2 regions of the Mesorhizobium sp. WSM4841 genome follow, and region 1 is predicted to be linked to the other one. Evidence: predicted binding sites of a transcription regulator. Region 1 holds the regulator's gene; the other holds the start of a gene.
What was found. The regulator PhoB, encoded in region 1, activates phosphate uptake and scavenging genes when phosphate is short. The targets are predictions, from matches to a motif close to TGTCATNNANCTGTCAT.
Positions count from the first base shown of each region.

Region 1 (4,658 bases):
GTCCCTGCCGACTTATTTCGAGACTCGGAATAAATAATGACAGGGCCTGCTGCTTCTGCCACTATTTGTCGGACATTACCGACGGCTTCCGATTCATGAGCGGCCGCGGCAATAGGGAGGAAGCAAAAGAATGTCGGTTGGAATCCGTCATGACGATTTGCGCCGGCGTAACCGGGCGATGGTGATTTCTGCGGTACGCCGGGCCGGCCAGCCGTCGCGGACCGAGATCGCCGCAACCACCGGCCTCAGTCATTCGACCATATCGGCGATCTCTTCAGACCTGATCCAGGAAGGCATCCTGACCGAGAGCAAGGCGAGCGAGACCGTTTCGATGAAACGCGGCCGACCGCAGGTCGGCCTCAGCCTCAATCCGGAAGCCGCTGCCGTATTGGCGGTCGTGTTGTCGCTGAATTTCCTGTCGGTCGCTGTCATCGATTATGCCGGACAGGTGGTCGCCGAGGAACAGCGCCGGCTGGACACGCTGACCATGTCGCGCGACGAGCTGATCGACGAATGTGTCGCCATCGTGCGGCGCCGGATCGAAGACCCCGACCTCGACGTCCAAAGCGTCGCCCGCATCGCGCTGGCGATCCAGGGCATCACCGATTCGCATGCGCGCGCCATGTTGTGGTCGCCGATCACGCCGCAGACGAACATCGCCTTCGCCGACATTCTGGAACGCGAGTTCGGCATCCCGGCCATCATGGAGAACGACTGCAACATGATGGCCGTGGCGCTGCGCTGGCGCGACCCGGATCGCTACCGCGACGATTTCATCGCCATCCTGCTCTCGCACGGCATCGGTATGGGGCTGGTGCTGAAGGGCGAACTGTTCACCGGCACCCATTCCTCGGGCGGCGAATTCGGCCACATGATTCATCGGCCGGGCGGCGCGCTTTGCCGCTGCGGGCGGCGCGGCTGCGTCGAGGCCTATGCCGGCAACTACGCCATCTGGCGCAACGCAAGGCAATTGAGCGAGAACGCAGAGCCGGTCGCCGATGTCAGCGACGCCGAGATGCGGGCACTGGCGGCCCGGGCGCGCCAGACGGACGGACCGGAGCGCGAAGCCTACCGCAAGGCCGGCGAAGCGCTCGGCTTCGGGCTTGGCAGCCTGTTCGCGCTGATCGATCCGGCGCCGGTCGCCATGGTCGGCGCCAGCGCTGCCGCCTTCGACCTGATCGAGCCGGCCCTGCGCGAGGCCATCGCCCAGACCGCCGGCGGCCAGCATTCGGGTTCGATTTCCTTCGACACCGAGACGAACGAGCTGCCGCTGATCCGCGAAGGCTGCGCCTTGCGAGCGCTGAGCTTCGTCGACCAGGAGATTTTCGCGCCGGGCGCGCAAGGGAAGTCCGGCACGATCAGGAAGGACGTGGCGTGAGTCCGAAGGCAAGGAACAAAGGCGGAATGCGACTTGGGGATGTGTTGAGATTCAGGTCAGGCCGCGCCGGAGTCGAAGACGGGCGCGAAGCGACCAGACTGGGCGAGTTCCGAGAACCGGAACGGAGCGTACTTTTGGGTACGTACCGGAAGCGCAGGAAATCGCCGGTCGCAGGCCGGCATCACCTGAATATCAGCTAGTCTTCCCTGATCGCATAGCCCGCACCGCGGATGGTGCGGATGACATCGGGCATGCGACCATTGTTGACCGCCTTGCGCAACCGGCCGACATGGACGTCCACCGTGCGCTCGTCGATGTAGATCGTCTCGCCCCAGACATTATCGAGCAACTGGCTGCGCGAGAAGACCCGACCTGGGTGCCGCATCATGAATTCGAGCAGCCGGAATTCGGTCGGCCCGAGCCGGATCTCGCTCTTCTTGCGATAGACCCTGTGCGATTCGCGATCGAGCATGATGTCGCCGACCTTCAGCACGCTGGACAGCACTTCGGGCTTGGCGCGGCGCAGCAGCGCCTTGATCCTGGCCATGAATTCCGGTGTCGAGAACGGCTTGACCAGGTAGTCGTCGGCCCCTGTCGAGAGGCCGCGCACCCGGTCGCTCTCCTCGCCGCGTGCGGTCAGCATGATGATCGGCAGCCGCTCGGTTTCGGGGCGCATCCGAAGGCGTCGGCAAAGCTCGATGCCGGAAACCGCCGGCACCATCCAGTCGAGCACCAGAAGATCGGGCACGTTTTCCTGCAGCCGGATTTCGGCCTCGTCGCCGCGCGTCACCACCTCGACCTGATAGCCTTCGGATTCCAGATTGTAGCGGAGGAGGACGCCCAGCGGCTCTTCGTCCTCCACCACCATAATGCGTGGCGCGATCATCGACCGGTCACCCCCGTCATGTCGCCGGCGCCGACATCGTCGTTTCGTCGAGCTTCGGGCGATCCGCCGGCAATTGCTGCCCGGTCACGACATAGTAGGCGTTTTCGGCGATGTTGGTGACGTGATCGCCGATACGCTCGAGATTCTTGGCGCAGAACAGAAGATGCGTGCAAGCGGTGATGTTGCGCGGATCCTCCATCATGTAGGTCAGGAGTTCGCGAAAAACCGCCGTGTATTTCACGTCGATCTTCTCGTCGGCGGCGCGCAGTTCTTTCAACGCGCCGGCGTTGCGCGACACATAGTGCTCGACCACGCCGCGGAGCTGCACAAGAACGAGATCCGCCATCGCGTCGATACCGTGCGAGAGATTACGCGGCGTGGCGCTCTGCCCGACTGCGCTGACCCGCTTGGCTATGTTCTTGGCCAGGTCGCCGATGCGCTCGAGATCGCCGGCCATGCGGATTGCGCCAACCACGGCGCGCAGATCTTGCGCCATCGGCTGCCGCTTGGCGATCAGCGTGATCGCACTATCGTCGAGTTCGCGCTGCCGCGCATCCATGATGGCGTCGTCCGAGACGACGCGCTGCGCCATCGCATTGTCTGATGCAAGCAATGCGCGGATCGAGGCTGCGACCATCGCGGCGGCGAGCTCGTCCATATCGCGGATCAGCCTGTCGATGTGCTCCAGTTCCTCGTCGAAGGATGCGACGGTGTGTTCACCCATGATACTGTCCTCGTGTTCGAAATTCGCCGCCGGACCGCTCAGCCGAATCGGCCGGTGATGTAGTCCTGGGTGCGCTTGTCGTCGGGGTTGGTGAACATCTTGTCGGTCGCGCCCTCCTCGACCAGATAGCCGAGATGGAACATCGCCGTGCGTTGCGACACGCGCGCTGCCTGCTGCATCGAATGGGTGACGATGACGATCGTGTAGTTCTGGCGCAGTTCGTCAATCAGTTCCTCGACGCGGGCGGTGGCGATCGGATCGAGCGCCGAACAGGGCTCGTCCATCAGGATCACTTCCGGCGATACGGCGATGGCGCGCGCGATGCACAGGCGCTGCTGCTGTCCGCCGGAGAGACCGGTGCCCGACTCGAGCAGGCGATCCTTGACCTCGTTGAACAGGCCGGCCTTCTTCAGGCTCGATTCAACGATGCCGTCCAACTCGGCCTTGCTCCTGGCCAGGCCGTGAATGCGCGGACCGTAGGCGACGTTTTCATAGATCGACTTCGGAAACGGGTTCGGCTTCTGGAACACCATGCCGACGCGAGCTCGCAGCTCGACGACATCGATTTTCGGGTCGTAGACATCCTCACCGTCGAGCGTGATCTTGCCGCTCACCCGCGCGATATCGATCGTGTCGTTCATTCGGTTCAGGCACCGCAAGAATGTTGACTTGCCACAGCCCGATGGGCCGATCAACGCCGTCACCTGGTTCTCGCGGACATCGATATCCACATCGAACAGAGCTCGCTTCTCGCCGTAATGAACAGAGACCTTTTCGCCCTTCATCTTGATCGAAGGGGCATTGGTTCCGCTGCTCAGTTTCTGTTCGACGCCGGCTTCCGTCATGATGTTCATATCCTCTACTCCTTACCAGCGCCGCTCGAAGCGCCTGCGCAGTATCACCGCGATGGCGTTCATGATGACCAAAAACAGCAGCAAAATCAAAATCGCCGCCGAAGTCTTCTGCTGGAATCCAGCTTCCGGGAAATCCGCCCACATGAATATCTGCACCGGCAGGATCGTCGCGGGATCGGTGAAGCCGCCGGGAATGTCGACGATGAAGGCGACCATGCCGATCATCAGCAACGGCGCGGTTTCGCCCAGCGCATGCGCCATTCCGAGGATGGTGCCGGTCATGATACCCGGCATCGCCAGCGGCAGGACGTGATGGAATACGGTCTGGACCTTGGACGCTCCGATGCCGAGCGCCGCCTCGCGGATCGACGGCGGCACGGCGCGCAACGAAGCGCGCGAGGCGATAATGATGATCGGCAGGGTCATCAGCGCCAGCACCATGCCGCCGACCACCGGGGCTGAGCGCGGCATGCCGAAGAAATTCAGGAATACGGCAAGTCCAAGCAGGCCGAAGACGATCGAAGGCACCGCCGCCAGATTGTTGATATTCACTTCGATGATCGTCGTCAGCCGGTTCTTGGGGGCAAATTCCTCAAGATAGATCGCCGCCGAAACGCCGATCGGGAAGGCGATGGCGAGCGTAACGATCATGGTCAGGAACGATCCGACGACCGCGCCCCAGACACCGGCCAGTTCCGGCTCGCGGCTTGCGCCGGTGAAGAAGAAGATCGAGTTGAACCGGCTTTCGATCAGGCCGGCGCTCTTCAGCGTGTCGAGCCAGACGATCATCTTGTCGGAAATCTTTCGCGATGCTTC
Region 1 is NZ_JBVVQC010000009.1:91,980-96,637, forward strand. It holds gene AC0L14_RS13370 (ROK family protein) at 131-1,378, shown strand; gene phoB (phosphate regulon transcriptional regulator PhoB) at 1,575-2,264, opposite strand; gene phoU (phosphate signaling complex protein PhoU) at 2,281-2,988, opposite strand; gene pstB (phosphate ABC transporter ATP-binding protein PstB) at 3,027-3,842, opposite strand; gene pstA (phosphate ABC transporter permease PstA) at 3,855-4,658, opposite strand, start outside.

Region 2 (4,658 bases), on a different contig from region 1:
ATGCCACCGACGAAACCAGCCGCAGCGAAGACCTGTCTATGTCCCGTCAGGGAAGACGTCGCGCGCTGGCTAAGCGACCGTGCCACGCCCGGCTTCGCGGAAGTGCCCCCTCACCCGGATTGCCAACCAAATTGCGAAGGGCAATTCGGGGCAATCCGACCTCTCCCCAAGGGGAGAGGAGTTCGCCAGCGTTGATGCCAGCCTCTTCTCCCCAGCGGGGAGAAGGTGGCCGTGAAGCGGACGGATGAGGGGGACGCTCCATATAACACCCTCAGTTCACGGCGCTGATGTTGCCCAAGCGTAAAAACAGCGTTTCGCCGGAAGAATCGTCGACGCCGTCATTGTCGGTGGCGACGAAGATATCGCCGTTCTTGTCGATGGTGAAACCTTCGACCTTGTCGATGACATAGCCGTTGGTGGCTGATTTCAGGTCGCCGACGATGTCGCGCACCAGCGTCTTTTCGACCAACGGCAGTTCGCCACCGAGCTTGGCCGGTTTGAAGGCGTCGAGCGCCACCGAATAGATGCGCTTCACCTTGGCCAGGTCGCCAATCTGGTTGTCGCGTTCGAGGATGTAGAGCTTGCCGTCATGCGCGGTGATCTCCGACAGCCCCATCCAGCCAGCTTCGGTCGCTTCGAGCGGATAGCGCACTGCCGACCATTCCTTGGCCTGCGGCTTGTAGGCCAAAAGCTTGACCTGGCCCTTCGGATCGTCGGCCCATTCGCGCTGCACCGCCATCACCAGCGTCAGGTCGTCGCCCTCGCCAATGGTGGTGATGCCTTCGAGGCCGAAGCGGCTCTGATGAGCGAGCAATTCTGTCGGGAAGCCGATTTCCTGCTTGATCTCGCCCTTGCCGTCGACGCGCAGGATGGCGTGCGGGACGAGCTTTGCCGGATCGCCTTCATTGGCCAGCCAGAAGCCGCCTTCACCGTCGGCGACAATGCCTTCGATATCGAGCTTCTGTGCAGGATGGCCGCCACGCGTGACGATGGTCTTGCCGGTGATCAGCGCCGGCGTCTGCGTGGCATCGACCTCGAAGATCGACGGCGCGTTGGCGTAGAACGAGTCCGAGGCTGCGAAGAGCTTGCCGGCGGTGTCGCCTGCCGCGAGCGCCGAAAGCGCACCCCAGCCCAGCGGCGTGCCGTCTGCCGTGAGCTTTGCCGTGATCATCGGGTAAGTGGCGGGACCCTCGGAGCGCTCGTAGACCATCACGTGCGAGCGGGCGAGCCCGTCCTCGACCAGGTCGGCCTCGTTGGCGGTGACCAGGAGATTGCGCGACGGAATCGCCACCAGGCCTTCCGGGCCGATGCCGGACGGCAGGATCTGCACAAACCGAGGCTCCGCACCCGTGTCCTTGTAGACGCCGACAACGGAGCCACGCTCCGAAGCGACGAAAATCAGTCCGTCCTCGCCGAACGTGCCGGTCTCGAGACCTTCCGGCTCGACGCCCTTCTTGTTGCGGTCGTCGGGATAATGGCCGGCATTGGCGACCTCGTACTCGAAGGACGGACCGGATTCGTAGAGAACCTCGCCCTTCTTGCTGAAGATCGTGAAGCCGCGCGAGCCGCCCTTGTAGTCGCCTTCGTTGGCGACGACGAGACGGTCATTGTCGAGCCATTTCACGGCGTCGGGTTCGCGCGCGACGTTTTCCATTTTGCCATCGAAGGACAAGGCGCCGTTCTTCTTGGTGTCGATCTTGTCCAGCGTGACGGAGCCTGCGGAGAAGTGCGTGACGATCGCACCGGTTTCGGCGTTGACGATGGCGATGTGGTTGTTTTCCTGCAGCGTGACCACTATCTCGCCGGCCTCGTTGAAGGCGACGAATTCCGGCTCCGGATCTTCCGCCGCGACTTCGACAATGCCCGCCAGGTTGACGGTCTTCATTGTCGCGCAATCAGGGTGGCCTTCGGCAAGCGTGAAGATCTTGAGGTCGCCCGCCGGCATCTGCGGAATCTCTCCGTCGTTCAGATCCTCGTCGCGCTCGTTCTCGATGGCGATGGCCAGAAACTTGCCGTCCTTGCTGAACGCCAGTGAGTCCGGCTGGCCGCCGAGGTCGCAGGTGCCTTCGATCGCCTTGGAGGCAAGATCGATGACGGTGAGGTTGCCCGAAGGCTTGGCTTTGCTCTGAGACGTGTTGACGCCGGCCAGCACCTTGCCGCCGATGACCACAACCGAGGTCGGCTCGCCGTCGATCTTGGCGATGCCGCCGGCCTTGGGCGCCTTGGGATCGGCGATGTCGATGAAGCCGACCGCACCGAGCGGGCTATCGGAATAAACCAGCGTCATGCCGTCTTCGCTCGCCGTGATGATCTCGGACGAAGTCGGCGTGGTCTTCTCGACGTCCGCCGGGAGGTTTCCGGCGACCGCGAAGCTCGCGACCCGGTTGAACATCATGTCGGCATGGGCCGGCAGCGAAACGGAGGCAGCAAGCGCTGCCGTCAGGACGAAAAGCGCGGAATGGCGGGGCACGGGTGGCGTCTCCTGTTCGAATGGAAGCCACCTGATTTGCGGGAACCACATTTCAAAGCGATGACGGATCGATGACACTTCCGCGACAGGCGGTCAGGGTCCGTCGATATTCACCTCATGCTGGCCTGCAAATGGCGGCTTTCTGCGGCCGCGATCAGCCCCCACAGGCGCGAACAGCAAGAAGCTCCAGCCCCGGAAGGACGCCCTACTCCGCCTCGGCCACCATCTGCCGCCCACCAACCCAGTTCCGCCAGGCTTCCTCGTCGCCGTGGAACACGTTGAGGTCGATGCGGCCCCTCACCCCGTGCGACAGGCCGGAGCCGGAATACTGCCAGAACACCCATTTGCGGCCGGGATAGACCTTTGCCGGGTGCTGTGCCACCGCGCGCAGCCAGAATGGATAGTCCAGAAATGCGCCACGCAGATTGTCGCGGTAGAAATCGGGCGCGGTGTAGATGATCGGCCGCTGGCCGTAGTGGCGCTCGAGCTTGTCCATGAAGACCTGCATCTTCTCCAGCACCTTCTGCCGCGACGGCCGCCGCTTGCAGCTGGATTCGCCGTTCCACTCGACATCGATCACCGGCGGCAAGGCGCCCTCGACCCTCGGCACGTTGCGGATGAACCAGTCGGCCTGCTCGCCTGCCGTGCGGCACCAGTAGAAGAAGTGATAGGCGCCGCGCTTGAGGCCGGCGGCGTCGGCATTGCGCCAGTTCTTCCTGAACATCGGGTCGAGATGATCGCCGCCGTCGGTCGCCTTGATGTAGGCGAAGTTCGCGCCCTGCGCGCGCAGCTTGCCCCAGTTCACGTTGCCCTGCCAGCGCGAGACGTCGACGCCGTGAACGGCGAGGTGTCTGGGCGAGGCCCTGCCGAAATTGATCGGCTTGGCGTCACGAAAACGATAGCGCTGGACCGGCTCGGCGAGCATCGGTGCTGCCTGTGCCAGCCGCGTCGGCGCCACCAGGGCAATCGGCTCGGCGGGTGGTTCGATGCTTTCCACAGGCTCTGGAGTGGCCATAGCCACAGTCTGCCCCGCCTCTTCCTGCGCGAAGTCGGGTGCCGCATCGGCCGCACCGACCGACGCTACCGGCGCGGGCGGCCGCACAACCGAACTGGTCGTCTCGCTGGACGGCACTTGCAACGCGTCGACGCCGGACGTGGATGTGCAGCCGGCAAGGCACAGAGACGCGAGCACAAAGATGACGACGCCTGAAAACCGCATCTGGACCTGTACGCAGAACACAACAGACCGAGGGCAAGACAACGCCGCCGGACAAACCAGTCCAGATTACTAACGAGAAATTACCAACAAAGTTTGAATCAAATTGTTAGGACGAGAGGGCAAGCAGAATACATGGCTTCATCGCCGCAGCGGTGATTGCTTGGAACGCCGGCAGGACAGAGAGGGCGCGAAGGATCGCCGATGCCTGCAGGCCCGCTGCCTAGCCGCACAGCCATAGCTTATGGCAGCTCTCGGCTACCATGTGAGCGGGCGGTACGAAGCGGTCGGTGTCGGGGCGATCGGTGACGGGATTGACCGGCGCATCATCCCGGCGAACCTTTTCTTCAAGCAGCGAGCGAAGCTCGGCCGGCTGCACGCGGTCGCGCTCCATCACGAGCTTGACCATCGGATCGCTCAAAAGCTCATCCAGGGTGTTGATTCTGTCCTTCATCCGTCGCCTCCTCGACTGCCGACCCGCACGTAATAGATAGGCGGCAATGATGGCTCGCCAATGACGCTTTGCCGGCGATCTCGTGTCCCGGATGAAAAAAATTGGGCACTCCCTGTGCTTCAGTTCGCCTGTGCTTCGGTTCGCCTGTGCTTCAGTTCGCCTGTGCTTCAGTTCGGGGGTGGGGCGCCTTCATATTGCGGCAGTCCGTCGTCGAGCTGTACCCAGGGCTGCTTCGAGGCGGTCCACATATGCATCTGTGGCTTGAACACGGAAGGATCGTCAAGCGAGCCGGAGGTGACGCCGATGATGCCGGCGGAGTCGCGCCGGGAAAACAACGTCGTGCCGCAGCCCGGGCAAAAGCCGCGCTTGAGATCGGGCGAGGAATTCACCAGCGCCACCGGTCCTTCTGTCGTCACGTCGTCGATGCGGAACAGCACGCGGGCGTTGAAGGCCGCGCCCAACGCCTTCTGGCAAAGCCGGCAATGGCAGACGCGCTCGTTGATCGGTGCAGCATCAGT
Region 2 is NZ_JBVVQC010000032.1:47,446-52,103, reverse strand. It holds gene AC0L14_RS28040 (esterase-like activity of phytase family protein) at 272-2,470, opposite strand; gene AC0L14_RS28035 (glycoside hydrolase family 25 protein) at 2,676-3,689, opposite strand; gene AC0L14_RS28030 (hypothetical protein) at 3,910-4,140, opposite strand; gene AC0L14_RS28025 (GFA family protein) at 4,308-4,658, opposite strand, start outside.
Region 2: AC0L14_RS28040 (esterase-like activity of phytase family protein) is a predicted target of PhoB. The motif match lies at 2,531-2,547, and genes of this name have one in related genera.